Regions from separate parts of the Exiguobacterium sp. s150 genome, predicted to be linked through region 1. Evidence: riboswitches for the same ligand, from Rfam matches in the RefSeq annotation. Region 1 holds a riboswitch; each other region holds the start of a gene.
The links. Region 1 has a riboswitch for thiamine pyrophosphate ahead of tenA (thiaminase II). Riboswitches for the same ligand answer to the same signal wherever they lie in the genome.
Positions count from the first base shown of each region.

Region 1 (7,498 bases):
TTCGTCACGAGGCGAAATCGAGTGCGAGCTTGCTCCCGTTGACCGATGCCATCAACTCAAAAGACCCGGCGATTCGGAAACATTCGATTTTGACGCACGTGAATAACTCGATTGACCAACAAGGGAAGTACTTGCAGATGGGTCTGCAGAGTAAGGACAGTGAAACGGTCCATTATGCAGCGGCAACGATGAACATTTTGGTCGATCAATACGAACAAGAATTGAAGCAGGCGAAACGTGACTACGACCTTGGGAATCCGGCATCGATTCGCCGGCTCGCCACCATCTATAAACGGATGATCCACAGTGAACTGATTACGACGGTCATGCTGACCGACAAGCGGGAAGCCTGGTTGAAGGAGTTGTTGATTGCCAAAACGCTCTTTCCGCCGACGGCTTGGATATATGAAGATTTGAATGAAATTTATCGTGATGCGAAACGACCGAAAGAGCAACTTGCTATCTTGAAAGAGTATGTGCATCACTTCCCGGAACGCATCGAGGCCCATCTCATGCTCATCGATTTCTATTATGAGCGGGAACGTTGGGCCGAGGTGAAAGCGGTCATGTTTATGATGCAAACCCAATTCTCGCTCGAGGACGTGCCGTACGAGTATCGGCTGCTATTTGAAGAATGGAGTGACACGACATCATGGAAAAACGAACTGTAATCTCATTCTCGCTCTTCATCGTCTTATTTCTCGTCATCGTCGGCGCGATTCAATACTTACGGATCCACTCGTTGCACACGCTGTTGCCGGGTATCGCAGAGCAGCGAATCGAGATTGACCAGATTCAAGGCGGAGAAACGGCTCAGACCGGCCAACATCGCCTTCAAGTCTATCTTGTCCGTGACGAAGAAGAATTGGCCGTTCAGACGGCTGAAAATATCCTATATGGGCTTCGCTATGCGAAAATCGACGTCCAAGAAATCACACCGGAACAAGTCGGGACGGTGACGCCCTCGCCATATACGATTCTCATCTTCACGGGAGAACGGACGACACGTTGGCCGCTCATCGAGATGAAACAATTTGTAAAGCAAGGCGGCAACCTCATCTTTGGCAACCGGTTTAAAGATGCTGCCTTCAATGAGCTGACAGGGATTGAAGAGATTGGGGAGTTTGTGCCGGACGTGTACGGCTTGAATTTCGAGGAAGTGATTTTCCCAGGCTACGTCGACTTGAATCCACCGGAAGATCTGTTCGTCCACAGTGTCGTCGATTTTGCCATCGCAGACGACGCAAACGTCTTACTGTCGGCAGAAAGGTTCCCTATCCTTTGGGAATATGCGGTCGGCGATGGGAACGTGCTCTATTGGAACACGACCATCACTAATCAAAAGATGACGCGTGGCCTGTTCGTCCAAACGCTCGGCACGTTGCCACCGGCGTTCGTCTCCGCACAGGCTGCCATCAAGCTCATGTATATCGATGACTTTCCGGCCCCGATTATGAGCGGGAAGATGAAAGACGTCTCGACGACGCCGCTCGACAAATCGGTCAAAGACTTCTTTGCTGAAGATTGGTGGGAAGACATGCTCCGAATGGGCGAAGAAGACGACTTGATTTACACCGGTGCGATGATTGGCACGTACGAGGAAGAAATGGAACTCGTCGATGAAGAGTTGATTAGACGAGGCGAATTCCCGATGCTGTTTTTCGGTCGTAAGTTATTGGCAAGCGGTGGAGAAATCGGTTTACATGGCTATAACCATCAATCCCTCGTCACGGCTGATGAGCCGATTGACCCGACGTATGGCTATATCCCGTGGAAAGATAAAGACGAGATGAAGCGGTCGCTTCTTCAAGCCGAGTCCGTGTTCGCGAACTATTTCCCGGCTGAGACGCTCAAATCGTACGTCCCACCGTCGAACGCCTTGAATCGGACCGGCGTCGATGCGATCGCTGAAGCGTTACCTGAACTGCGCACAATCGCGTCGCTTTATACCGGGGAACCAGAGAACGGGGATTTCGTGCAAGAGTTCGAGTTCGATGAGACACACCCTCACGTCTACCACTTTCCACGTGTATCGAGCGATTACGGGGAAGAGCGCGGTTCGATTTTCCAGATGGTCGACGCGATTGCCAATTTTGGCGTCTTCTCGCACTTCATTCACCCAGATGACGTTATCGACCCCGACCGGGCACTTGGACGTGACTGGGACACGATGTTCGCCAGTCTGAAAAAAATCAATGACGACGTGAATACAAACTATCCGCACCTGCAGTCGTATACCCAGCATTACGCGACGGAAAAGCTCATCACCTACCAAGCGGCGGACGTGAACATCTCGTTTGATGACGGGACTGTCTACTTGTCAGGCGAAGGGCTCGTCAATCCGTCGCATTTCACGGTCCGGCTCAAGTCCGGACAATCGCTTGAGACAGGTACGTTCGACTTTGGGACGGTCGAACAAATGGAAGCGGATCGCCCGCTCTACTTGGTCACATTGACGGCGGCGAACGCTCAGATTGCCATCGAAGGAGGCACACCATGAAGATTGGACTCGTGTTAGAAGGGAGTTATCCGTACGTGAGCGGAGGGGTGTCGAGTTGGACCCAGACGCTGATTGAAGAGATGCCGGATGTGGAGTTTCAAATCATCTCCATCCAACCGACCGTGAAGCGTCCCGAGGACATGAAGTATGTGTTGCCGGAAAATGTGTCTGGAATCACGCATCTCTATTTGAACGAGTCCGGTGTGAAGGGGAAAGGACGGATGAAACTCGCGCCTGAGGAAGAGCGGAAGCTGTCGGATTGGCTGATGTTGAAGAGTCCGAATCGACAAGCGCTCGGGATTATCGGGACGCGAGTCCCCTCGAGTGAGGCGTTTTTCGCCAGTGAGTTTTTCTGGCACAACGTCAAGACCGCCTATTCTGAAGAGATGAACGGTGGATCTTTCATCGACTACTTTTGGATGTGGCAAAGCATGTACATGCCGGTGCTTCGCGTGTTGCATCAGCCGCTCCCCGACGTCGATCTCGTCCATTCCGTGTCGACCGGTTACGCCGGGATGGTCGCCTCCTATATGAAAGAGACACAAGGCATCCCGTTCATATTAACCGAGCATGGCATTTATTCCCGTGAGCGCGAAGAAGAGATTCTTCAGTCCTACTGGATTCCGGCTCCGTACAAGCCGCGCTGGGTCCGTTTCTTCCACCACTTGTCACGCGAGGCTTACAATGCGGCCGATGAGATTATTACGCTGTTTGAACGGAATCGTGAATATCAGGAATGGATTGGGGCACCGAGCGAAAAGACGAAGATTATCGCCAACGGCATCGCCGATCGCCACATCCGTCCGGTCATCGAGCCGGTCGAGCACGACGTGTTTCAAATCGGGGCCATCGTCCGTGTCGTACCGATTAAAGATTTAAAGACGATGATTTATGGGGCGAAGATTTTACAAGAACGGCGCCGTCTCTTTAAACTGACGATTATGGGCCCGCTCGATGAGGACGAAGAATATGCCGAGGAATGTCGGTTGTTGATTGAACAGAGCGGTCTGACGGATTATGTCGAACTTGTCGGGAAAGTGAATGTGCAGGAATGGTTACCGACGTTCGATTTGTTGCTACTGACGAGCATCTCGGAAGGGCAGCCGCTAGCCGTCCTAGAAGGGATGGCTGCCGGTATTCCATGGGTGGCGACGGACGTCGGTGCCTGTTCGGAACTTTTATACGGTCGCTCGGACGACCCGTTCGGTCCAGCCGGGTTCATCGTGCCGCCTGTCCACCCGGAAGCACTCGCCGATAAAATCGAGTGGATGATAGATTATCCGCGTGAACGGATGCGCTTCGGCAAGAACGGCCGCGAACGCGTCCGTCAATATTATCGGTTGCAACAGTTCGTCGACCGGTACAAAGCAATCTATGAAGCGAGGAGGGAACAGTATGGCGGGCATCGGGTTTAAGTTACAGAAGTTGTTTCAAGAAGACTACTATTCATCCCGACTGAAGGCGTACACGTTCTCCGGTCTCGTCACCTCAGGACCTTGGCTCATCGTCATTTTGGTCGTCGGGACGATTCAATGGCTGGCGTTTCAAATGCCGATGCTCTCACTCGAGGAACGGACGCTGTTTATGTTGTCGGTATCTTATGCGTTCATCTTCTCGCAAATCTTGTTCAGTTTCCAACAGCTCGTCGTCACGCGCTACGTCGCCGATTTGTTTTACGAGAAGAAAGCACACGATATTTTTCCCGTCTTTACCGGAATGCTGAAAGTGACGATGCTCGCAGCAATCATCATGTACAGCATCTTTTGGATGATTTCACCGCTCGATTTTTTGTATAAGCTCGTCTTGTTCGTCTTGTTCATGACGATTAACGTCATTTGGGTCATGTTCTTATTTTTGAGCGCTGCCAAGTTTTATCAGGCGATCGCGTACAGCTTTTTACTCGGCGGTTTTATCGCGATTGGCGGTGTGTTCTTGATTAGCCGCATCCTAGTGGACCCGACGAGCTTGGAGCTGTTGCTCGGCTTCACGGTCGGGATGCTCGTCACGCTGTTCGGCTTATTCTTTGCGATGCTACGGACGTTCCCGCTCCGCTATGCGACGAACGAGTTTTCCTATTTCCGCTATTTTGATCTCTACCCCGATTTGTTCGCCATCGGCGTCTTGTACGTTCTTGGCATTTGGGTGACGAACTTCATCATTTGGTTCGGGGAGGGGCGGACCGTCGTCGCGGAATCGTTCGTGTTCAACCCGTACTATGACACGGCCGTATTCTGGTCTTACTTGACGATTGTCCCGACCCAACTCTTGTTCGTCGTCGCCGTCGAGACACGCTTTTATGAACGGTATCGCACGTTCTACGGCCTCATCAACTACGGGGGCGCTTTGCATCAAATCGATAAGGCGAAACAGACGATGACGACCGTCCTGAAGAACGAATTGATTCGTCTCGGACGAAGCCAAGGGGTCGTCACGTTGTTCGCCATTCTCATGGCGGGTGTGTTCGTCGGCTGGATTGGCGTACCGGAAGAAGTCGGTCAAATCTTTCGGATGACGACGCTCGCCGCTTTCGCGAACGCGATGATTCTCGTCTTGACGCTACTCCTTCTCTATTTTGAGGACCGGCGCGGGGCACTATTCGTTAACTTGTCATTTTTCACAGGCAACGCACTCTTCACCCTGGCGCTGCTACCGCTCGGCATCGATTGGTACGGCGTCGGGTTTGCCGTCAGTACGACCATCACGTTCTTTATCGCCGGTTTGCGCTTGATGTATTTCATGGGAAAAGTCGACTATTACGTGTTCGCGTCCTCGAATCGACGCAAGCTCGGAATCGAGCGCTTCTCACAGATGGGAACGGCATTGAATCGTCGCTTCTCGCGTTGAAGGGTTCCTATTTCAGCGAAAGATTGATATGATGTGTCCGAAGACGACCGAATTTCATAATGTTTGCCACTAGGGGAGTCGCATGACGCGGCTGAGATGGACGAGGTCCAGACCCTTTGAACCTGATCTAGTTCACGCTAGCGGAGGGAAGTGGGCGAAACGACTTTTCTCACGCTATATGTCCGACGCCGCTTCCGTTATGGGAGGCGGCGTTTTTTCATACAAAAGGAGGAGTTCATCATGACGTTCACCCAACACATCCGACAAGAAGCGGATACTTTGTTCCAAGCGAGTTTTGACCACCCGTTCGTCCGATCACTCGGCGAAGGGACGCTCGACGAGGCGAAGTTTCGCCACTATGTTCTGCAAGACTCATACTATCTGAACCAATTTTCGAAAGTGCAGGCGAGAGGGGCAATCGTGGCGCAAGATATGGAACTGTCGAGCCGTTTTTTGACACACGCGCTCCACACGATCGAGGCGGAACACGCGTTACATCGTGAGTTCTTCACGATGCTTGATGTGACCGAGGAAGAGCGACGTATGTTCGAGCCGGCGCCGACCGCATATGCGTACGCGATGCACATGCAACAAGCCGGACCGACGCTCGGGGACGTACTCGCAGCGATTTTACCGTGCTACTGGGTATACTACGAGATTGGCGAACGATTGAAAGATGCAAAGCCGGAGCATCCGATCTATACGGCTTGGATTGCGACGTATGGGTCGGAATGGTTCCGCGAACTCGTCGAAGAACAGATTGAACGACTCAATCTGTTGGCCGAGCAAGCGACAGAAGCCGAACGCAAACGTTACCGTCAGTTGTTCTTGAAGAGCTGTTATTACGAAGTGGCGTTTTGGCAGATGGCCTGGACGCTCGAGACGTGGGACGTTCCGGTGGAGGTGAGCCGATGAAGCGTGATTTGTGGGATAAGGTACGGGCCGAGCGGCCGCTCATCCATAACGTTACGAACATCGTCGTCGCCAACTTCTCGGCGAACGGATTGCTCGCGATCGGTGCGTCACCGGTCATGGCGTCCGCTGTCGAGGAAGTAGCGGAAATGGCGACGGTGAGCGATGCGCTCGTGTTGAATATCGGCACGCTCGATGCGACGACGGAAAGGACGATGATTCGAGCGGGACAAGCGGCGAACGCTGCAGGACGTCCTATCGTCTTCGATCCGGTCGGTGTCGGTGCGACGGCGTTTCGACGTCAAGTGGCGACTGCAATCCTCGAGCAGGTTCAGGTGACGGTTATCCGGGGGAACGCCGGTGAGATGGCGACATTGATTGACCGGACGGCGCACGCGCGCGGGGTCGACGCGGGAGAAGCGTTGCAAGACGTGACAGACGTCGCGCGCGAGGCGGCCAAACGGTATCGCTGTGTCGTCGCGATGACCGGAGAGACGGATGTCGTCAGCGACGGGGACGTGACGATTGAAATCAAAGGAGGAACCGAAACGATGACGCGGACGACCGGGACCGGCTGTCTGCTCAGCGCGGTCGTCGGCGCGTTTCTTGCGGTTGAGGCTGACGCGATGACCGCGACATCGACGGCGCTCGCCGGATACGCCCGTTGCGGGGAACTCGCGACCGCACGTGCCGAGGGATCGGGCGATTTCCCAATTCATTTCTTGAACGAGCTTGGGAAGATGACCGCGGTCGAACTGCCGAGCGACCGGATTGAGGTGGTGTCATGAAGCGCGCACAAGTGTTGACGATTGCCGGATCTGATTCGGGCGGCGGCGCCGGCATTCAAGCCGATTTGAAGACGTTTCAAGAGCTCGGTGTATTCGGGACGAGCGTCTTGACGGCAGTCACGGCGCAAAACACACGTGGTGTGCATGGCGTCGAAGCGGTATCGGCTGAATTGCTCGCGCAACAACTCGATGCGATCGGCTCCGATTTTTCAATCGAGGCGTGCAAGACCGGGATGTTGTTCGATGCGAGTCGAATCGAGACCGTCGCTTCCGGCGTGAAGCGGCATGCGTTCAAACAGCTCGTCGTCGACCCGGTCATGATCGCAAAAGGGGGGGCGTCTTTGCTTCAAGACACGGCTGTCGAGGCGCTCAAGACGGCGTTGTTGCCGCTCGCGACCGTCGTCACGCCGAACGTGCCGGAAGCAGAAGTGTTGACGGGTTTGACGATTCGCTC
Region 1 covers NZ_JACSMC010000032.1:6,859-14,356, forward strand. The annotation lists gene KNP76_RS12915 (tetratricopeptide repeat protein) at 1-671, shown strand, start outside; gene KNP76_RS12920 (DUF2194 domain-containing protein) at 653-2,500, shown strand; gene pelF (GT4 family glycosyltransferase PelF) at 2,497-3,915, shown strand; gene pelG (exopolysaccharide Pel transporter PelG) at 3,896-5,344, shown strand; TPP riboswitch at 5,406-5,510, shown strand; gene tenA (thiaminase II) at 5,585-6,259, shown strand; gene thiM (hydroxyethylthiazole kinase) at 6,256-7,044, shown strand; gene thiD (bifunctional hydroxymethylpyrimidine kinase/phosphomethylpyrimidine kinase) at 7,041-7,498, shown strand, end outside.

Region 2 (7,498 bases), on a different contig from region 1:
CGCATGCGTATGTAATTTTGTGACGTCGAGCGTCGCCGTCACGTTAAAATGTGGGGCGGCGAACGCCTTGAAAAACTCGTAATGCTTCTTTCGTGGCCACGTATCGATGTCAATCTGTTTCATGGTTCATCCCCCTGCGCTTTTCTTTCACTGTATCAAAGGAAGCCGCACGTTCAAAGCATTTGCTTCAATGTCTCGTAATGCCCTTGTGCAAGGTCAAAGTAGACGAAGTCACGGCGCTCGATACGGTCGAGCGTCTGTTCGAAGTCACGCCAGCCGGTGACGACGAGCTCCGGTGTCAATTCGCCCGTCAACCGCGCTTCCTCGAATTCATCTTCGTCTTTTCGGACGATGTCCCCGTTCGGGAAGACTAAAATGTCGAGCAACAAGTCGTCCATATAGGGGATTCCGTCCTCTTTGCCAATCGATTGGACGATATCGATGTACCACTGGACGATGTGACCCGTGTCATCAAACATGACCGTCACCCCAAACGGTTCATTGTCCGGGAAATATTGGAGCCACGCAAAGCCGGCGTCGGCCACGATGAATTCCTCTCCGTTATGTTGCTTATACTGCGGGGCCCGGACCGCATCGATTTGAAACAAGGCGACCGTCCCTGAGAAATGTTCGTCATGGACGTCCATCTGGGCATAGCGGTGTTCAAGAATCCGCTCCCAATCCCGTCGGTTGGCAAATTTTCGTTTTGGCATCGTACTCGCTCCTTCATAGCTCGTTTGCTTTAACAGTTCGCCAAAATCCGACAGTTCCCTGTTCAGTCGTACAGATTCTGTTCAGTTAACCTGACAGGATCACGCCCTACTACACCACAACGAAAACGTGTATAGGTTCTCATCCGTTTCCATCCATGCTACGCTTCTTTATGAATAGGTAAAATTTGTATAATCAAAGGGGTGCAATGTGACACGTTTATTTATATTCGGGTTGGGCCTACTGTTACTTGCAGGCTGTACCGATCCAATCGAAAAGCCGGTCATTCCAGCGGATTCGAACGAACCTGCGCCAGAAATCATGACCGAATGGACTCGGGAGGACTTCAAGGACGTTTTTGACCAACATGAAGTCGCCGAAAAATTACTTGAAACCCTCAAGGCGAACGGACTCACGCCGTATCGTGAGACGTTCGAACGGGTCGTCATCGCTGGTAACGGCATCCACCACACTTATGCAGACGTCTATCCGTTCCAACTCGACGATGGAACGTACGCCACGGTGTTTGAAGGCGAGGACGGGTTGATTGCGAACGGGACGGAAGCGATTGCCCCGCTCTTCTGGCAAGAAACGTCGTTCTTACAGTTCGTCGAGGAGGTCGAGAAACGGAAATATGGGACGAGCGCCCCACCGGAAGACGTCACGTTGACACAAGATGCGTTTCAATCGATTTACGATCGTCACGCCTACACGTCCGCACTCATCGTCGAGCTCGACGAATGGGGCGTATCAATCGCCCGCGAGCCGCTCAAGGATATCATCATCGCCGGGGACGGCGTGACCGAAGTGACCGCGGATTTGATTGTGTTTGAGGTCAAGAGCGGGTATGCCATCGTCTACGACCGAGACGGGGAAATCTTTAAAGGGCCCGAGTCCATCGCGCCATTGTTCTGGAACGAAATCGATTACAAACATCTGCTCGAGAAGAACGAATGAACCATCGAACGCTTATGATGACACTATGTTATACTTAAACGAATAAACGACCACTAGGGGAGCCTTCGGGCTGAGACGGCAAACGCCGGACCCTTTGAACCTGATCTGGCTCATACCAGCGTAGGGAAGTGGCATGGGATTCGTCTGTTCCACGCCACTTTTCCTTTTGGAGAAGTGGCGTTTTCATTTTGAAGGGAGACTGATCCATGCGTATTCAACAACTCACTTGGATGGCGATGCTCGTCGCCATCGCGATTATCGGCTCATTGTTCATCTCGATTCCGACCGGAGTCGCCCGGGCTTTCCCAATCCAACATATGGTGAACGTCATCGCGGCGGTCACCGTCGGCCCGCTCGGTGCCGTCCTTGTCGCCTTCGTGACCGGACTGGTTCGGGTCATGACAGGAACCGGTTCCCTACTCGCGTTCCCTGGCGGCATGATTGGTGCAATTCTCGCCGGAATCTTCTATATGAAGACGAACCGCGTCGCCTTCGCCGCACTCGGTGAAGTGATTGGAACGGGCGTCATCGCCTCGCTCATCGCTGTGCCTTACGCGAAAATCTTGATGGGGACTGAGTTCGGCGCGTTCTTCTTTTTCCCGGCCTTCCTCGCCTCGAGCGTGACCGGCGCCTTACTCGGCTGGATTGTGCTCGCTCGCGTCAAACAGTTGCGGCCTGCTCTCAAGCAATAATTGATTCATTTGGCCTCTCCTTTTCGTTCAAACGAATGGTAAAATAAGGGTATATCATTCGAAAGGAGTGACCGTATTGACTCGATTACAGTCAGGGGTGATTGGAGCGACTGCTCTTGTAATCACCGCCCTGTTATTTACGTTAGAGCGCATCGCGGCGTATACGCGTTGGCACGCCTTGGTCGCTACAGGCGTTTGGCCTGAGGAACCGACCGTCATGGATCTGTTGGTGCAAAATTGGTTCATCCCTCTCTTCGGCTTCATCGCCATCATCTGTTTCTTCATGGCCGGGAATTCGGTTAAAGCGACCACAACGAAAACAGGGACGACCGCCTCATGACGGTTGTCCCTGTTTGACGTGATACACCCAAATCGCTTCTCCGTTCCATTCGTCGATGCGGCCGCTATCGACGAATCCACCTCGCTGATAAAACCGCTTCGCCGGTTCATTTGCCGCGTGTAAACTGAGGACGATGTCATCCACGTCGAATCGGTCTTGAATGAAGATGAGCGCCAACTGTAGAAAACGTGATCCAAGCCCCCGTCCTTGCTCATGCGCATCCATCATAAAACGGTCGAGCCACACGTAGCGGTCGATTTTGTTCTCCGCCCCAATCATCATGAAGCCGACCGGTCGTTCGTCGAGACAAAGCGCATAGCACTGCCACGCGTATTTGACGTCGACTTCCATCTCGCGAAGCGATTCCGCATTCGTTTCGATGAAGCGGGACTGCTCCGCAGCGACGGTCAAGCCGATGACGACGTCCCGGTTCGTGTTATCAACCGGTTGAATCGTTAACACTTCCGTATCCATCCTTTCGCCTCCCCGGTATCCTATACGCCCTTTGCCCATGAAAAGTTCCGTTTCCAATATGGATTCGCTAAACTAAAAGAAAGGAGTGATACGATGAAACAAATCCACCATCTCTGCATCCAAACGCCCGACTATGAGGCGTCTAAACGATTCTATGAAGCGCTTGGATTCGAACTCGTTCAGGAATCGCCTGACTTTCATACACGGGCGTTCAATAGCTGGCTCAAGCTCGGCGACTTTTACATCGAGCTCCAGACGGCAAAAGTCGACGAGACGTTGACCCCCTATTCGAAACACGTGGCCGGCCCTGTCCATTTCGCTCTGTACGTAGACGACCTCGAAACAGAAGTGCGACGGCTCGAGGCGCTCGATGTACCGTTCTTACCGAAACAGGGCGGCAACATCTACTTCGTCGTCGACGGCTATTTAAGCAAATTAAAAGCCCCGGAAGGCACGATCATCGAACTTCGGGACTCGTTTTTAATCAAGTGAGGCGACGCGCCTCACTTTTTTTGTACACCGTGATGTTTTTGGCCACTTGAAAACAGGAACACTTAACCAACTTGGTTTTCTTGGAGGCAACGCATGAAATATCTCGATTATTGGACTTACTTGATTCTCTCGCTCCTCAAGCTCTATTTATTCAGCGTGCTGACGACGAGTGCATTCACATTCCACTTCTTCCTCGTCAACGTCGGCATGATCCTCATGATGACGAGCTGGGCATTACTCGTTCGACCGAACGTTCGCAGATGGATCCTCCTCGCCTCGCTATTTTTACATAGCACCTTGCTCATCTCGGACGCTTGGTATTACCGCTATTTCGGAAACGTCTTGTCGGTCGCGCTCTTGTCAGATGCCGGCCAGATGGGTGACGTCGGCGGTGGATTCTTGACGTTGATTCAGGCGACCGATTTCCTCTTTTTCGCCGACTTACTCGTTTTTGGGGCAATCGTGATGTATCGAAAACGGCACCCCGTTCGAGAGACGAGAGGACTTCGTGCGGCTGGTCTCGGTTTGTTAGCCGGACTTATGCTGTATAGCGTTCCGCTTATTGTCAATTATCCACCGGACGACCGGACGGCCATCTCGAACATGCGTGAGTACTATAAATACGGATTTTGGGGTTATCACGGCTTAGACGCCGCGCGTGGCCTCCGTGACGGGGCTGGACTCGGGACGGCGGTGACCGACGTCGACCAATCCAACGTCGCCGCCTTGTCTTCCGCGACCGTGAGCGCCTCGTCCGACACGAACGTCATCGTCGTCCAACTCGAGTCGTTTCAAGCGTCTGTGATTGGCCAAGTCATCAACGGTCAAGACGTGACACCAAGTTTGAACGCGCTCCGCGACGAGATGCTTTATTTCCCGAACGTCTATCACCAGACACATGAGGGCCGGACGTCGGATGCGGAGTTCACCGTCAACACGTCGCTCTACCCGGTCAAGTCGGGATCTGTCTACACCCAGTACGCCGACCACACGTTCGACGCCTTGCCTAAACGATTGAAAGCGGCCGGTTACGACACGGCGGCGATGCATGCGTTTGATAAGACGTTCTGGAATCGGGATAACTTTTACGAAAACATCGGTTTCAATCACTTCTTCTCCGCAGAGGACTACCCAGACGGTGAAGTGATCGGCATGGCGCTCAACGACCAAGACTTCTTGACGGAGTCCGTCCGTTTCATGGAGACGCTCGAGCAGCCATTCTATTCGTTCGTCGTCGCCTTGACGAGCCATACGCCGTATGACATCCCGGACCGCGAGAAACGGCTCGACTTGTCCGGCTATGACGACCCGCTCCTCCAAAACTATTATCACACCGTCCACTATGTCGATACGGCCGTCGGGTCGATGGTCGACGCGTTGAAGGCGAACGGCATGTGGGACGACACGCTCGTTGTGTTTTACGGCGACCACGACAACGGGTTGACCGCCCCCGGCGACGAGATGGCCGAGAAAGAAGGGGCCATATCCGTCACCGAGGTCTTTACGCTCGACCGGGCAGTACCGCTCTATATCAAACCGGCCGGGCTCGCGCGTGGCGAGGTGATGCAAGCGAGCGGCGGTCAACTCGACTTCGCCCCGACCATCCTCGAGTTGCTCGGGATGACGCCCGGCTATATGCTCGGAAGTTCGCTTCTCGATGACGAGCCCAACTTGACCGTGTTCCGAAACGGCTCGTTCCGTTACGACGATGTCTACTTCGACCCGGATTTGACGAAGCCGTTCGGGGCCGGCACGTGTTATGCAATCGATTCAGGAGACCCGCTCCCGTTCGACGCCTGCGCGCCGTATATTGACGAAGCGGCCGACCAGTTACGCCTTTCCGACATCATCGTCGAAAAAGACGCCTTATCCGCCCTTACACAAACCGACAAACAAGCCGCCCCGGACTAATCGGGACGGCTTGTTTTTAGTAGACTTTCCGGAGCGTCGCCACATCGATCTTTTTCATCGGCAAAAACGCCTCGGTCACGCGCGCCAACTGCTCCTTTGTTCCGGTCATCAACATCTCTTCCATCTCCCACGGCACGATTTGCCAGGAGACACCGTGCTTGTCCTTCAACCAGCCGTAGCGCTCGCTGAAGTCATACGTGTCGAGCGGCATAAGCACCTCTGCTCCATCTATAAGCTCGCTCCACAGTGTCTCCACCTCTTCCGACGTCGGGAACGTGACCATATACGAGATGGACGGATTTCGCTCCTTCAACGGACCGGCCCCGAGCAGTTGACAGAACTGTCCCGCCAGCGAGACGGTCACAACCGTCGTCTCGCCTGATGGCGTGTCCGTCAGTTTCGTCGTATAGTCGACGAATGAATCGGGAAACTTCGACACGTACCATTCCGCAATTGCCTCGACGTCGCCTTCAAACCAAATGCACGGGATTATCGATTGGGTAATCATCGGATGGACTCCTTTCAGATTTCACGCAGACGATACACGTCACGGACGGCGAGCAGCGTCTCTGCTGCCTGTCGGTATGCTTGATAGTGTGGTGAGTTGATGTGATGGTCGAGCGCCGTCTCGTCTTCGTATTGCTCATAAAACACAAACGTACCTGGGGCGTCAATTGACTCATGGAGCACATACGTCAAACATCCTTCTTCTTGTCTCGACGGGGGGATGACCTCGTCGAGCGCTTGCCGTAGCGCCTCTTCTTTTCCTGGATGTGCCTTCAAAATAGCGGTGATCGTAATGGCCATACGCGATTCCTCCTCATTTTAGGACTGACGCAAAACTGTTCCCGTTTTGGAAGAGATGTATACGCAAATGGACACGCCTATTTGTAAAGGCGTGTCCATCGTTTAGACGAGTTCGTTCGCAATCTCGTTCAGTTCTTCAATTTGATCTTTCAACGAAGCTAACGCTTCTTGCTGTGACATCGTCAGCACATGAACGTCTTGACTGCTCACTTCGAGCGCCGTCATCAATGCCGTCATGTCACCCGTCACTTGATGAACTTTGTTCAATTCTGAAACGACAACTTGGAGCTGGAGTGATGTCTCATCGACTGTCCTAGCGACCGTATCTGTCGTTTGAATCATAGAAAGAATCGATGTCCCGCTCTTACGGACTTGTTCTTCCTGCGTCGACAAACGTTCTGTGCTGCCATCGATGGCACGTTCCGTCACTTGTACCTCCTGCATGACGAGTTGGATAATGTCATTGATTTGAGATGAGGCTTGGGCCGTTTGTGCCGATAAATTTCGAATCTCAGTCGCGACGACGGCAAATCCTTTTCCGTGTTCCCCCGCTCGCGCTGCCTCAATTGAAGCGTTGAGCGACAGTAGGTTCGTCTGAGACGAAATCTGCTGGATCGTGCCCGTGATAGTCCGGACCTCTTGGAATCGCTCGGTCAATCCTTTAAACGCCTGATTCACTTCGCCGATACTTAAGTTCAGTTCAGCAAGCGACCGTTCTGTCGAGTCCATATTTTCATGTGACATTTGGGCATCTTGTAGGACACCGTTCACTTGTGATGTTGTGTCTTGAAGCTGTTGTTGCATTCGCTCAAATGCCTGTACGGTTGACTGAATTTGCGAGGCGACGTTTTGAATCAAACCTGCTTGTTCAGACGTTTGTTTCGTCATCGAATCAATTTGTGCCGTGACTTGTTCCGACGCATTCGTGACAGAATCGACGGAATCATTCATTGTAAATACCGCACCATGAAGCGTTGTCGCACTCGCTGTCGTCTTCGCCATGGTGAGTTCCACCTCACTCGCATGCTGTTCTGCTTGTTGTTGTTGGGCGAACGTCTCATGTAATAATTTTGCACCGAAGAAGGAGACAAAGTAGGCGCCAGATAACGCCATC
Region 2 covers NZ_JACSMC010000021.1:17,860-25,357, reverse strand. The annotation lists gene KNP76_RS10695 (tetratricopeptide repeat protein) at 1-123, opposite strand, end outside; gene KNP76_RS10690 (ribonuclease FAU-1 family protein) at 174-713, opposite strand; gene KNP76_RS10685 (hypothetical protein) at 946-1,668, shown strand; TPP riboswitch at 1,714-1,812, shown strand; gene thiW (energy coupling factor transporter S component ThiW) at 1,875-2,360, shown strand; gene KNP76_RS10675 (hypothetical protein) at 2,428-2,700, shown strand; gene KNP76_RS10670 (GNAT family N-acetyltransferase) at 2,695-3,174, opposite strand; gene KNP76_RS10665 (VOC family protein) at 3,268-3,666, shown strand; gene KNP76_RS10660 (LTA synthase family protein) at 3,760-5,577, shown strand; gene KNP76_RS10655 (VOC family protein) at 5,594-6,085, opposite strand; gene KNP76_RS10650 (putative quinol monooxygenase) at 6,100-6,384, opposite strand; gene KNP76_RS10645 (methyl-accepting chemotaxis protein) at 6,487-7,498, opposite strand, start outside.
Region 2: another riboswitch for thiamine pyrophosphate. It lies ahead of thiW (energy coupling factor transporter S component ThiW); the one in region 1 lies ahead of tenA (thiaminase II).

Region 3 (7,498 bases), on a different contig from region 1:
TATCCGGATGCCGGGTCGGTGTTTAAAATCGATACGGAAGTGAAAGGGATGCCACTTTATCGTTTCGGACGTTAAGGAGGGAGAATCATGGTGAAACGCATGCTCGTTCGCGTAGGAATCGGTCTCGCGCTCGCGGCGGTGGCGCGAGTCGGGGTGAAGAAATACCTCGACGACCGCGAGACGAACGATCATTCTTACCTCGAACCGAAATGGGACGAGACGCCGAGCGTCGACGCGGACAAAGATGAGGATGAGGTCGGCTTGACGCAGCTCGATTCGATCTATCGGGCCGAGTGGCAGGCGAACGCTTATCCACGCTCAGAGGCGGAACGGAAAGCACTCGAAGAATAGCCATGCCTGAAACACGCTCCTTGCGAGCGTGTTTTTTTGTTGACAAGATGGTCAATCCCGTTCATTATCTAAAAAGTAATGATTACTATTTGGGGGCTGTTAATGATGAAACGAATTCCAATCACCGTGTTGTCAGGCTATCTTGGGAGCGGCAAGACGACGTTAATGAACCATATTTTAAACAATCGCACCGGCAAGAAGTATGCCGTCATCGTCAATGATATGAGCGAATTGAATATCGATGAGCGTTTAATCGAACAAAGTGGATTTTCGCGGACCGATGAGAAGCTAGTCGAGCTGTCGAACGGTTGCATCTGTTGCACGCTCCGTGAAGACCTCCTCGAGGCGGTCCAAGAACTCACGAACGACCGTGAACTTGACGGGATCATCATCGAGTCGTCCGGAATCTCGGAACCGATTCCCGTGGCCCAGACGTTCACGTATGCCGATGACGCGCTCGGCATCGACTTGACGAGCCGTGTCTATATCGATGCGATGGTGACCGTCGTCGACGCTTACCGGTTCTTGAAAGATTTCAACTCCGGCGAGTCGCTTCATGAGCGGAAACAAGCAATCGATGAGACGGATGTCCGTGAAGTCGTCGACCTGCTCGTCGACCAGGTCGAGTTCGCCGATATCATCGTCTTGAACAAAGCCGACCGGGTGTCGGAGGCCGAACTGAACGAGATGGCCGGTCTGCTGAAGACGCTCAACCCGTCTGCAAAACTATTGACGTCGGTTCATTCGAACGTCGACTTGACCGAACTGCTCGACGTCAAGCTGTTCGATTTCGAGCAGGCGATGCATTCGGCCGGCTGGATCCAAGAGCTTGAGGCGGAAGAACATACGCCGGAGACCGAAGAGTACGGCATCAGCTCGTTCGTCTATCGTCGCCGTCGTCCGTTCCACCCAGCGCGACTTCATGCGTGGATTGAGCAGTTCCCTGAGGAAATCGTGCGGGCAAAAGGATTTTTATGGATTGCTTCGCGTAACGACCTCGCCTGCTTGTTCTCGCAGGCCGGATACGCCTCGACGCTCGAGCACGCCGGGCGGTGGCTCGCGACGCTTCCGGAAGAGGAGCGCCGGCTTATGTTCGCGGCAGAACCGGAGCTCGCTGAAGACTATATCGAGCCTTACGGCGACCGCCAAACCGAGCTCGTTTTAATTGGACAGCGAATGGACCGTGCGCGTGTCGAATCGATGCTTGATACTTGCCTGTTGACTGACGAAGAGATGGCGCTCGATTGGACGATGCTCGAAGACACGCTTCCAGGGAATGGCGTTGTCACTTTCTCATAAACCGTTTACAAATCGAAATTGGTCGTCTATACTGTTCCTTGCATGAACAAACCGCATACATTGGACTACACTAGGGGTGCTTCGGCTGAGATGTGAGCATGGCTCCGATCCCTTATGACTCGATCCGGGTAATACCGGCGTGAGGAAGTGTGGCACTTTTTCTGATGGACTTTAATTGGACGAGTGGCCGCATTCTCATGGATGCGGCTTTTTTCGTGCATACAGATAAAGGGGGAACAGAACATGAACAACCAATGTGGAACGAGCCCGATTGTCGGGTTCCGCTTTACACTCAGCCCGATGACGTCCGATTTCGTGAGCGTCATCAAAGGCGCACTGAAGGAGACGGACTTACAGAACGTCTGGCGCCATACCGATGACGTCTCGACGATCATCCGGGGACGGAGTGAGCACGTATTCGATGTGGCCAAGGCCGTCTTATCTCATGCGACGAAGTCGGGGGTGCACGTCTCGATGAGCGGGACGTTCTCGGTCGGCTGCCCTGGCGACACGACGGGGGACAACTTGCTCGACGTGACGAACGAGCCGGCGAACGGTTCGGTCGAAAACCAATACGTCTCATCCCAGTTCGCACTCTATCCGCTCGGGGACGAAACGTATATGGACATCATCTATGAAGAAATCGACTTTGCAAAAGCGCGCGGTGTGTTCAATGACTCGATGCATTACGCCTCCGGCATCCATGGCGACATCGAGCCGGTATTCTCGTTTTACGAGGCGACGTTCGACCGGGTGCGTGCGAAGACGAGCCACGTCGTCATGACGGTCACGTTCAGTGTGAACAGTCCGTCACACGAGGGACAAAACAATGCTTAAGTCGTGGAAGTTAAAAGAGATCGTCTTGTTGTCGATTTTATCGGTCGTCTTCGCCGTCGTCTATTTGGCGTTCGTCCACGTCGGAAATTTGTGGGCTGGGCTGATTGGGCCAATCGCCTATGAATGGATTTTCGGGATTTGGTTCATCGTCTCGATTATCGCCGCCTATATCATCCGTAAGCCCGGTGCCGCCTTTTTGTCGGAAGTGCTCGCGGCGACGATTGAGATGATGATTGGGAACGCAATCGGGCCACGCATCATTCTCGTCGGGATCATTCAAGGACTCGGAGCCGAAGCGGCGTTCGCCGTCACCGGGTATAAACGATATGACCTGTGGGTGCTCATGCTCGCTGGCTTCGGTGCGGCCGTGACGAGTTTCGCCTATACATACGTCATGGGCGGCCTCGCGGCACTCAGCCCGACGTACGTGGCGACGATGTTCGCCCTGCGCGCCACGAGCGGGATGCTCATCGCAGGGCTCGGTGGAAAGATTTTGAGCGACTTGTTGCTCAGGACGGGTGCGCTCGAAGGCTACGCGCTCGCACGTCAAGGACGCGCCCATGGTTGAGGCGGAGCAGTTGACGTTTCGTTATCCCGGCAAGTCGACCGACGTATTGGCAGACGTCACGCTCACGCTCCGGGATGGGCGGACACTCATCAGCGGGTCGAGCGGGTCGGGGAAATCGACACTGTTCGCCATGATGAACCGGCTCTATCCGGACAACTGTGACGGCATCGTGACCGGAAGGCTCGACTTGTTCGACCGGCCTTATGACACGTACGCGGCCGGCGAGGTGAATCGTCGGGTCGGCACCGTGTTCCAAGACCCCGACAGTCAGTTCGTCATGCAGACGGTCGAGGAAGAGCTGATCTTTACGCTCGAAAACTTTCACGTCCCCCGCGAGGAGATGATGGGGCGCGTCGAGATGATGTTACGGACGTTGCGGCTCGACGATTATCGACATCGCTACATCCATGACTTGTCTGGTGGCGAGAAGCAGCAAATCGCCGTCGCCTGTGCACTGATTGGCCGTCCGGAATGGCTCCTCCTTGATGAACCGCTCGCCCATCTCGACCCGGAGACCGCGGCTCGGTTCGTCCGTTGGCTCGACGGCGTCGCCCGTAGCGTCAACGTCGTCGTCATCGAACATCGCCCGTACGTGTGGGGCGATTTCTTCGACCGGCAAGTCGAACTTATGGAGGGGCGAATCGTCTACGATGGACCGTTCGAGATGCGCCCCGACTATACGTTCGCACCGATTACGAGCGAAAAAGGGGAACACAATTTATTTCACATACCGAATTTAAAACGAAAAGAATTCGAACTCGCAGCGAGTGACTTGACCGTCGCCGAGGGAGAGGTCGTCGCCATCCTCGGTCGTAACGGGAGCGGCAAATCGACATGGCTCAGGAGTCTCGCCCGGAACCATCGCGACGTCGGGCTCGTCCCGCAATCGCCGGCACACCTGTTCGTCACGAGCGAGGTGGCGCACGAGCTCGCGTACGGACACGATCACCCGATTGAAGACGTGTTGACGCGGCTCGGTCTCGAGCGATTACATGACGCCCATCCGCTCTCGCTCAGTCACGGACAAAAGCGCCGACTCGCGATTGGCGTGATGTTGCTCTCTGGGAAACGACTCATCGCGTTCGATGAACCGACCGCCGGACAAGACGAGGCGTCGCTCGGTGCGCTTTATGACTTGATGGAAGAACGGGCACGTGACGGTCAGGCCGTGCTGTTCGTGACGCACGACCTCAACTTCGCCCGGGCTGCGAATACGTATTATTTGATGCACGACGGGAAGTTGAACGGTCCGTATGACGCATCGCTTTGGGAGCAGCCGGAACTCCTTCAGGCTCATGGGTTATGGATGGAGGGGATGGGATGACGTTTCATGAGATGAACCCGACGCTCAAGTTTTTGACCGTGACGTGCCTCATGTTCGGTCTCGCCTTCATGTACAACCCATGGACCCCGCTGCTCGTCTTTACCGGCACGCTCCTCCTGCAAACACTGTTCGCCGACGTGAGCTGGCGGCGGTGGGGACTGTTCATGATCCCGTTTCTATTGACCGCGATCGGGACACTCTGGACGACGCTCGTCTTCGGAAGAGAGGCGGGTGGGGCGGTCGTGTTCACGCTGTTCGGCAACGACGTGACGGAAGAGAACGTGCGCCTTGCCGTGACGCTCGCCTTGCGCGTCTTGGCGTTCACGGCACTCTCACTGTTGTTTACGCTGACGACGGACCCGAAGCGTTTCGTCTACAGCTTGATGCAACAAGGCAAGCTATCACCGAAGATCGCCTATAGCGTCTTCGTCGGATTTCGGTTCTTTCCGATTTTAAAGAGCGAACTGATCCAGCTCTATGAGACGCACGCGCTCCGGGGCGTCCGGCTCGAGACGCGACTCGACCACGTCCGACATGTCCCGAAGCTATTGATTCCGCTCCTGGCCGGTTCGATCCGCCAAGCCGAACGGATCGCCTTCTCGATGGAGGCGCGCGGGTTCACGGGGGAACGCCGCAGCACGTACGAGGTCGTCCCCGTCACGCGGAACGATTTCGTCTTGGCCGCATGTTTAGTCCTCTTGTTCGTCGTGAGTATGTGGGTGGGGATCCGTTAAAAAAAACAGGACGACTCACTCGGAGTCGTCCTGTTTCGTTTCTTTGACGATACGGAACTTCGGTTTGATTGATTCGTTGTTGAACGGCTCGAGCACGGTGTTCTCGTTGGCCATTCGAATCTGTTGCGGTTCACCTTTGGCGGTCGTCCCGATACAGAACATGTTCGCCTCGTGGTCGGCGAAGAGCGTCTTATACGCGGTCGCGTGATGCATGAGCCGACCGGGCGATCCCCAGCCGACGATGACCATGCCCCTGCTCTGTTCGACCTCGTCGAGCGTCTCCTCGACGTAATGGAAGTTCGTCTCGTCGAGTTGAGACTCGACGTAAGGCAGATTGTCGTTTATGGCGAGCGTCGGGACGAGACTGATGACGCGCACTTCCCGAATCGGTTTGTCGAGATGGTTGCGCATGAGCATGTAAGCCCGTTGCGTCGTCGTCCCGGACAAGAACGCGTCACTCATTCGAGGGGAATAGATGATGACGGCGCAAATCACGCCATCGACGACATCGGTGAACTCATAGGAGCGCATATAGCGTTTCGTCTTGTCGTCATTGAAGACCGACTTGACTCGAATCGTCACTTCCTCGATTTGTGTATTCATATCGTTTCCTCACTTCAACTAAAGATCAACGGTCACGTCAGACTCGCGAACCATTCCAAGTAACGAATTGCGTAGCGTGCGACTTGCTGCTTCGTCGACTTCGCGTCACCGGGAAGGAGCGTGACTTCGTCTTGATACTGTTCATAGTAGGACATGACGTTGTCTACGTACTGTTCGCTGCGATTATACTCGAAGATGGCCGAACGGATCGATTCGGTCGAATCGGTCGATCGGCCGCCGTGTTCACTCAAGTAATACGCGGCCGCATGGGCCGAATCGATTAAGCTGTGTGGGTCGGCTTGTCCGTCATTGTTTCCGTCACGGCCGAGCCCGCCGTATTGCTCAATCAACGTCAAATCCGTCAAGTCGACCTCGTCCTCAGGGACGTCGCCTTTTTGGTCGTCCGTGTCATATTGCCAACCGAGCCAAGTCCGGGGCATGAACTGGAACGGACCGATCGCACCGACCGATGACCGCATCGAGGCACTGTTTGAAAAAATCGTCTCGACGCGATGGACGGCGGCGAGTAGGCGCCAATCGACGTCATACGTGTCCGCGGCGTCTTCATACACCGAGACATGATCCGACGGGACACCGTGATCTCCATAGTAGGCCCGGTAAAGGGCGTTGTTCACTTTGTCATCTTGACCGAACCAGCCGATTGCGACGAGGAACAACACTGTCACAAGCATGATACTGGTCAGTCGCAGCATCAATCGTTTCAAGATACCGCCTCCTAGCTTTCTAGACAATACCCGAATAGTGTAGCATATAGCTAACAGGAAGGACAGGAGTGGATATCGATGCTCGAACGAATCGTCTTTACCGTCATTCTCGCCTACTTATTGATCATTCAGCTGTTCAACGCCCGATTGATGAAATCGATGATCACGTCGCTCGGTCGGGGACGCGTCTACGAGGAGGCGATCAAGTCCGCATGGGGCTTGACGCTGTTGCTCGTCGCACTCGTGTTCTTGTTTGACGTGCCGGGTGATGCGGTTGGCCTTGCCTTCATGCCCGACGTGACCGATGCACGGGCGTGGAACTATTTCGTCTTTAGCTGTGTCCTCATGGGCGGCCTCTTCGTCTTCTATTTGTCCGTCTTGACGTCGGCGCGGCTTCGGGCACGGCTTCGTCCGCACTATGAGCTTGAGATTGAAAAAGTGTTGTTGCCACGGACAAAGGAAGAGGCACAGGCTTGGAAAGCCGTCTCGGTCACGGCCGGGATCACGGAAGAGTTTATCTTCCGCGGCGTCTTGATTTATACGCTCGCGCTCTATGTCGACCTCTCGGACGGATCGCTCGCCTTAGCGAGCGGCGCCTTGTTCGGTCTCGCCCATGCGTATCAAGGCGTCCGTGGTGTCATCGTGACTGGCGCCGTCGGCTTCGTGTTCGGCTACTTGTTCCTCGCGACAGGTTTACTTTGGCCGGTCATGGTCTTGCATGTGTTACTGGATCTGATTGCTGGCCCGATTCACGTCGCCGAGCCAAAAAATTCGTGACGGCGGCCTCGTAGGCGTCTCGGTCTTTTAAGATGCAGTTCGTATGCTCGGCATCGTGGATAAGCGCGAGCTCGTTGCGCCGGTTGAGGGCGTTCATTTCGATGGACATCCACGTCGGGACGAAATCGTCGCGCGTCCCGTGGACGAACAACACCGGGGCGCTCGTCTCGGCGAGCGAACGCTTCGGACTGACTTGGTGCATCAAAAACCCGGCCCGGCTCCAAAGGAAATAGTTGATTCCGGGGAGCAATAAGTCGCCTGGCAGCCGATGTAGGTTGTT
Region 3 covers NZ_JACSMC010000027.1:20,761-28,258, forward strand. The annotation lists gene KNP76_RS12010 (SMP-30/gluconolactonase/LRE family protein) at 1-75, shown strand, start outside; gene KNP76_RS12015 (hypothetical protein) at 88-351, shown strand; gene KNP76_RS12020 (GTP-binding protein) at 457-1,650, shown strand; TPP riboswitch at 1,713-1,813, shown strand; gene KNP76_RS12025 (Ykof family thiamine-binding protein) at 1,894-2,487, shown strand; gene KNP76_RS12030 (ECF transporter S component) at 2,480-3,055, shown strand; gene KNP76_RS12035 (ABC transporter ATP-binding protein) at 3,066-4,379, shown strand; gene KNP76_RS12040 (energy-coupling factor transporter transmembrane component T family protein) at 4,376-5,113, shown strand; gene KNP76_RS12045 (DUF1643 domain-containing protein) at 5,129-5,716, opposite strand; gene KNP76_RS12050 (lytic transglycosylase domain-containing protein) at 5,749-6,441, opposite strand; gene KNP76_RS12055 (CPBP family intramembrane glutamic endopeptidase) at 6,520-7,218, shown strand; gene KNP76_RS12060 (alpha/beta hydrolase) at 7,148-7,498, opposite strand, start outside.
Region 3: another riboswitch for thiamine pyrophosphate. It lies ahead of KNP76_RS12025 (Ykof family thiamine-binding protein); the one in region 1 lies ahead of tenA (thiaminase II).

Region 4 (7,498 bases), on a different contig from region 1:
CGATTGCGTATGGCGCTTTTGGTTTCGGAGCTGTCGCTACTGGAGTCGGTTGGACACCGTGTTGGTTCGCGCCGTGCTCTTCTTCGAGAATCGTCGAATGCTGTTGACGCATGTTCTCGATTTTGACCGCGACGAGCTCGCCGAAACGTTGTCCTTTCGTGATGACGTCTCCTGGCGTCTCGACGTGGACGTGAACTTTGAGCAATTCTTCGTCGGCGACGACGAGGAGCGAGTCTCCGAGTTCAGACAGTTCGTTCCGGAACGCATCTTCATTGAACGGTGCGTCTTTCAACTTCTCATCTTGGAAACGAACCATGATTTCCGTGCAGTAACCAAATTCGATGTCTTCGGTCGACATGAATCCTTGGGCCGCATGGGCGTGATGTTCGGCTTCGATGAGCGCGTCCATGACTGGTGTGTGCGGTTTTTCAAGTTCTTTCCCTTCGAGCGTGGCAAGGAACCCTTCATAGATGACGAGTAACCCTTGTCCACCAGAGTCGACGACGCCGACTTCTTTCAATACCGGAAGCAAGTCCGGTGTGCGATCGAGCGACGCTTTCGCCTCGGCGACGATTCGCTCCATCAACTCGTTGAAGTCACTTGTCGACTCGGCCGCGACGAGTGCCTCGTCTGCCGCTTCACGGGCGACCGTCAAAATCGTTCCTTCAACCGGTTTCATGACCGCTTTATACGCCGTATCGACACCGCGTTTGAGCGCCTCTGCGAAATCGAGAGTCGAGAGTTCTGACTTGCCTTCAATCGACTTGCCGAATCCACGGAATAATTGACTTAAGATGACGCCTGAGTTCCCACGCGCCCCCATCAATAACCCGCGCGCAAATTTCGCCGACACGTCGGCCGTGTTCTCCGTGTTGAGTGCCGCGACTTCCTTCGCTCCTGACGTCATCGTCAAGTTCATGTTCGTTCCTGTATCCCCGTCTGGGACCGGGAAAACGTTAAGCGAATCCACGTAATCCGCATTTTGACTTAAGTTGGCTGCTCCGTTTGCAATCATGTTCGCGAGCACCAATCCATCTAGACGTTTTAAACCCACACCAAATCCTCCTCCGTTTCCGTCAGTCATTCGTCAGCCGAACGCCTTGGACGAATATGTTTACTGACGAAACGTTTAATCCTAACGTTTCACCGAGCGTGTACTTCACGCGACTTTGCACGTTATATGCCACTTCTGACACTTTCGTACCGTAGCTGACAATAATGTGCATGTCGATATGTACATCATCACCATCTTGTCGTACGACGACACCGCGCGCGTAGTTCTCACGTTTCAATAGTTCCGCGATTCCGTCTTTCAATTGAGCTTGAGACGCCATGCCGACGACTCCGAAACATTCCATCGCCGCGCCACCCGCGAGTGTTGCCACGACGTCGTTCGTAATGTCAATATTGCCATATGTTGTCTTCATATCAATTGCCATATGGAGTAGCCTCCTTCATTCGGAATGATTCCTTCACTACATTCTACAATATCTACCTCGTTATTTAAAGGACCTGCTCCTAAACTCGGTCAATTGTGGTCGTAACCCTCATCCATTATTAAAATCCTTACCAGTAATGTCAAGTTTTTTTCTTGTCATACTATTATTTTCTAGTTGCATCGGGAAAAAACCCGTGCTAATATAAACGAGTGTCTATTAGGACGAACCCACATAAAAAAGGAGGGGAAACGCATGGCACGTAAATGCTACGTAACAGGTAAATCACCTAAGTCAGGTAACAACCGTTCGCACGCACTCAACAAGACGAAACGTACTTGGGGTGTAAACGTACAAAAAGTTCGTATTCTCGTTGACGGTAAACCGAAACGCGTTTGGGTTTCAGCTCGCGCTCTTAAATCAGGTCTCGTTGAACGCGTATAATCTTATACACGAACGAAACAAATCCCAGCGGCATGCGCCGATGGGATTTTTTTATGCTTATTTTTTGACGTACAAGACGAGGACCATACCGTCATGTACGACGAGTTCTGCCGTTTTTGCGTCCCACTCGTTTGAAATCGTCAACGCCTCGTGGCTGACGACGTCGTGACGGTCGAGCGGGTATTTGACGCCACGGATCGTGACGTTCGCCCGCTTCCATGGAATAAGCGACAAATAATGGTCGTCACGCCGCGCAAGCGCGTGTCGGCCCTCCCGTGCGAGAGAGACGATTTGGCCGTCGGCATAAAGACACATCTCCGGGTAAGCCTCGAGCAACCCGATGTTCCCGAGCGTCATGTCGAGCCTGCCTCCGAGCGCCCCGTAGACGAGCATCTCGTCAGCCCCATGCCCGCGTGCCGCCTCGAGGGCGATCTCGAGGTCGGTCACGTCTTTTTCAGACGGATAGCGTAACGCCTCATCCGGTACGACTCCCGTGAACGAATCGAAGTCGCCGACGACGAGGTTCGGTTCGATCCCTTGGGCGAGGAGCGTCGCGTAACCCCCGTCGACAGCGATGACGTAATCGACGTCGTCGGGAAGAGACGGAACGGGTGACGGACTAGCCGCCACAATCAAGACACGCATTAGCGGACGTCCCGCGTGGCGAGCGTCGCGAAGCGCGGCGCCGTCGTGAACAAGAGCACGAGCACGATCGTCGCAATCAAGAAGGACGGGAGCATATACGTCATGTTATAGCCGAGCGAATAGGCGACGACCGGCCCTTCCGCATATTGGGCGAAGAAGACGATTCCCGACAGGACGTGCGCGGCGTAACGGAGGAGCGAACCGAGGAGCGCCCCGAGCACCAAATAGAGGACGAGCGTCTTTTTCGAACCGTCTTTGGCGGCCCGTTTCACTTGTCCGGCGAAGACGCCCGCCATCCCGACGAGGCCATACGCGAACGTGTAGTCGACTAAAAATTGGACCGGCGTGAAGATGTAGGCGCCGAACAGCAGTTGGAGCGTCCCGACGAGCGCGCCGGTCGCGAGACCGCCTTTTAATCCATGGCGATACGCCATCACGAAAATCGGCAACATGACGAGTGTGATCGACCCACCTTGCGGCATCCGATACGGCATGAGCAAATCAAAGATCAAGGCGAGCGCCGAGAAGAGTGAAATCTCAATCAGCGCCTGTAGTGTTAATTTTTGTTTCATTTTCCATTTCCCCCTTTATCGTAAAGAACGACAAAAAGCAGCATGACGTAAACGCCATGCTGCTTGGATTCGCAACGTGCATTTTCGCCACATCCCTACGTCCGTGTGAACGGAACAGGTTCAAAGGGTTAGCGCATGCCTCTCAGCCACAGATGTGACACCCCTTGCGACAATATTTGTTGTTCTATCCTCGATTATACACGAGATGCGTTGCGAATGCCATCGATTGCTGCTTTATAGTCCGGTTCGTTGTAAATCGCCGAGCCCGCAACGAGGACGTCAGCCCCTGCGTCGATGCACAGTTTCGCCGTCGTCGCGTTCACGCCGCCATCAATCTCGATTTCAAAGTCGAGCCCACGTGCTTGACGCATCTCGCGGAGTGCCGCGATTTTCGGAACGACCGACTCGATGAACGCCTGCCCCCCAAAGCCCGGGTTCACGGTCATAAGAAGCACCATGTCGACGTCTTGGACGACATGCTCAATCGTACTGATTGGCGTATGCGGGTTCAAGACGACCCCACTTTTCGCCCCGGCCGCCTTGATTTGTTGCAAGACGCGATGTACGTGATTCGTCGCCTCGACGTGGATCGTGACGATGTCCGCTCCCGCTTTAATGAAATCATCGACGAACCGTTCCGGCTGGTCAATCATCAAGTGGACGTCCAATACCATGTCGGTCTTTTGACGTAAGCTCGAAAGGACAGGCAAGCCAATCGAGATGTTCGGGACGAACTGTCCGTCCATGACGTCAAAATGGATATAATCGGCCCCGGCCGTCTCGACCGCTTTCACTTCTGCTTCTAGGTTGGCGAAGTCCGCCGCTAAAATCGATGGTGCAATTTTAATCATCAGTTCAGTACCTCCGTTGTCTATCGTTAATCTCTTCCATAAACGTAACATAGTTGTCGTAACGAGTGGAAGCGATTTCGCCCGATTCGACGGCCGCCTTGACGGCACAGCCCGGCTCGTTCACGTGGGCACAGCCCCGGAACTTGCAGTCGTCATGTCGTTCGACGAACTCGGGGAAGCACCAACGCAACTCTTCCGCTTCGAGCTCTTGTGGGAACTCGAGGCTTGAGAAGCCAGGCGTGTCGGCGACGAGACCACCGCCGAGTTGAATTAGCGTGACATGACGCGTCGTATGCTTCCCGCGGCCGAGCGACTTCGAGATTTTCCCGGTCGCAAGCTCAAGTTCAGGCGCGACGGCGTTCAACAGTGAACTCTTCCCGACACCGGTCTGACCCGCGAACACGCTCGTCTTCGCCTCGAACAAGTCCCGTATCGCCTCGACCCCAGACCCTCTCTCTGTCGACGTCTCGATGACGTCATAGCCAATCGACCGATAGAGCGAAGCCGCCTGTTCAATTGCTTCCATCTCATCCTCATTCAGCAGGTCCATCTTCGTCAACACGATGATCGGATGAATCTGTTTCGATTCAATCAAGACGAGAAAACGATCGAGCAAGTGATACGAGAAAGCCGGTTCCTTCACCGAGAACAGTAAGAACGCTTGATCGATATTGGCGATCGGTGGTCGGACGAGGTGGTTCGACCGCTCGTCAACGGCTAAAATGTAGCCGGTCCCGTCTTTTTGATCTTGAATCTCAACATCGTCTCCGACGACCGGCGAGATGTTGCGATTACGGAAATTTCCGCGTGCACGACAGCGAATCTCTTGCTTTGTTTCTGTCATGACATCGTAAAAACCGCCTTGTAGGCGAATGATCGTTCCTTTCATCCTGTTTCCTCCTAGAAAAAGAGGTGACGCGCACGCCACCTCTTTGTTATTGTGCATCCTTCGCTTGGGCGTACGTGACCGTGTCGGTCCGAACGACTTCCCCATCGACTTCAATCGTCGCCGTCCCGACTTCGTCAGGCGCGATGACGAGCGTATAGGAGTATGTCGTCGTCTCCGTTATCTTATCACGGAGCACTTCAATCTCGCCACGCGCATCGACCGTCCGAATGACGACCTCGACGGGCTCAGGCGTCTCGCCTTCTGCCGGTGGTTCAATCTCAACGCTCACTTCTCGTTCGATGGACGCATCCGTCGGTTCGACACCGAGCGAGACGATGACCGTCAATTCCGTACCTGGGTCAACGGCCGTGCCTGCTGTCGGCAGCTGGCGGATGATTTGGTTCGAAGGTACGCTCGTCGAATACTCGTCACGCTTGACGATTTTCAAGTTGTTTTGTTCGGCGTACGTCGTCGCTTCTTCGAACGTGTAACCGGCCAAGTTGGCAAGTTCGATTTTATTGCTGCCCGTCGACACGACGAGCGTGACCGTCACTTCTGACGGGACGACTTCTTCGCCCGGAGCGAGCGATTGTGAGATGACATCTCCGTTATCGACCGTCTCCGAAGCTTCTTTTTGGATGTCGATATCCGTGAAGTCCAAGTCTTTTAACGTTCGCTCTGCCGCCGACTGGGACAACCCTTCGACGTCCGGCATCCGGACCGTCTCTTTCCCTGCCGAGACGACGAGCGTGACCGTCGTACCGCGTTTTGGCTTCCGTCCGGCCGGTGGATTTTGTGAAATGACGTTACCAGCTTCGATGTTGTCACTAGCCCGTTCCGTCACATCGACGACGAAGCCCGAAGCCTCGAGTTCTGTCGTCGCCTCGTCTTCAGTCATTCCGACGACGTCAGGTACGACGGACCGTGACATCTCGTCTGCGACGACATACGCCCCGATTCCACCGCCGATGAGTAACAGCGCGAGCAATAACCAGAGCCACCATTTGCGTTTCTTCGGCTTCTTGGCGTCCGGTTTCGGTTCGACCGGTGCGACCGGTTTTGACGGCTGCTCGCTCGGTGGCGTCGTCTCTTCCGCGACGACCGGTGCCATGACCAGCGTCTGGTCGAACGCATCTTGTTCCGCATTCACTCGTTTCGGCTCGTTCGCGCGCGCCGGATCGAGAGAAGTCATGCAGTCTTTCTTGAATGAGGCGACCGACGTGTGTCGTGCGCCAGGCGATTTCGCGAGCGCCTGCATGATACAGTTCTCGAGCGCTTGCGGAATTTTCGGGTTCAAGTCCATCGGTCGAATCGGGTCGTCTTGCAGATGCTGAAGTGCGACGGCGACCGGTGTCTCTCCGATGAACGGAACACGTCCGGTCACGAGTTCGTACAACACGGCACCGAGCGAATAAATATCCGATTTCTCGTCGGCGAACTTTCCACGTGCCTGCTCTGGTGAGAAGTAATGGACCGAGCCGAGCACCGACATCGTATGCGTGAGCGTCGCGTTCGACATGGCGACGGCGATTCCGAAGTCGGTCACTTTCACGTTCCCGTTTTGGTCGATCATCATGTTTTGCGGTTTGATGTCGCGATGGATGATTCGGTTCGCATGGGCGTGGTCAATTGCATCACAAATCTGTCCCATGATGCGTAACGCCTCTTCGACAGATATGTATTCTTCTTGCAAGTATTGTTTGAGCGTCATCCCATCGACATGTTCCATGACGATATAATAGATGTCTTGCTCATCCCCGACGTCATAGATGGCGACGATGTTCGGATGGTTGAGGCTAGTTGCCGCGTGGGCTTCTCGTTCGAACCGTCGGATAAACTGTTCGTTATGCGAGAATTCAGATCGTAACACTTTGATGGCGACAGTACGGTTCAAAATCTCATCGTGGGCCCGATAGACATTTGCCATACCCCCGCTGCCGATTTGCTGTTCGATCCGATAACGATCGTTAATTCGTTCTCCGCTTCGCATCGGATTCATCCTCTCTTTCTATCTGTAAATTGGACGATAGCGACGGTAATGTTGTCGCTTCCGCCCAAGCGGTTGGCTTGATTGATCAATTGATCGGCTTTGACGTCAGCAGAAATCGGACGTTCGAGCACGAGCAAAATATCTTCATCCGTCAAGTGATTCGTCAACCCGTCCGTACAGATTAAGATCGTGTCGAATTCAGGTTCGGCAAATACTTGTAAATCAGGTTCGACGTGCTCGTTCGAACCAATCGCGCGCGTGATGATGTTCCGTTTCGGATGGACCCGCATCTCTTCCTCGGTCAGTTCACCGAGCTGTTTCAAGACGTTGACGTAAGAATGGTCTTCGGTCAACTGATGCAGCGCCCCGTCGCGTAACGCGTAGACGCGGCTGTCCCCGACGTGAACGATGACGATCGTCTCATCGTGCCAGCACACCCCGGCAATCGTCGTCCCCATCATGACGAGGTTCGACTGTTTTGAAAAGGCGAGCACTTGTTCATTGGCTAGTTCCACGTTGTCGCGGAACCACTGCTCCATTTCCATCGGCGTGGCCGGAAGCGTCGGGAAAGCGCGTCGGAACTGTTCGATGACGAGTTCACTCGCGACTTCCCCGGCTTCATGCCCGCCCATCCCGTCGGCAACGAGGGCGATTCCGGCGTGCTCGTCCCC
Region 4 covers NZ_JACSMC010000001.1:197,008-204,505, forward strand. The annotation lists gene KNP76_RS01045 (DAK2 domain-containing protein) at 1-1,054, opposite strand, end outside; gene KNP76_RS01050 (Asp23/Gls24 family envelope stress response protein) at 1,077-1,439, opposite strand; gene rpmB (50S ribosomal protein L28) at 1,692-1,880, shown strand; gene KNP76_RS01060 (thiamine diphosphokinase) at 1,938-2,525, opposite strand; gene thiT (energy-coupled thiamine transporter ThiT) at 2,525-3,097, opposite strand; TPP riboswitch at 3,173-3,272, opposite strand; gene rpe (ribulose-phosphate 3-epimerase) at 3,292-3,948, opposite strand; gene rsgA (ribosome small subunit-dependent GTPase A) at 3,953-4,837, opposite strand; gene pknB (Stk1 family PASTA domain-containing Ser/Thr kinase) at 4,884-6,827, opposite strand; gene KNP76_RS01085 (Stp1/IreP family PP2C-type Ser/Thr phosphatase) at 6,833-7,498, opposite strand, start outside.
Region 4: another riboswitch for thiamine pyrophosphate. It lies ahead of thiT (energy-coupled thiamine transporter ThiT); the one in region 1 lies ahead of tenA (thiaminase II).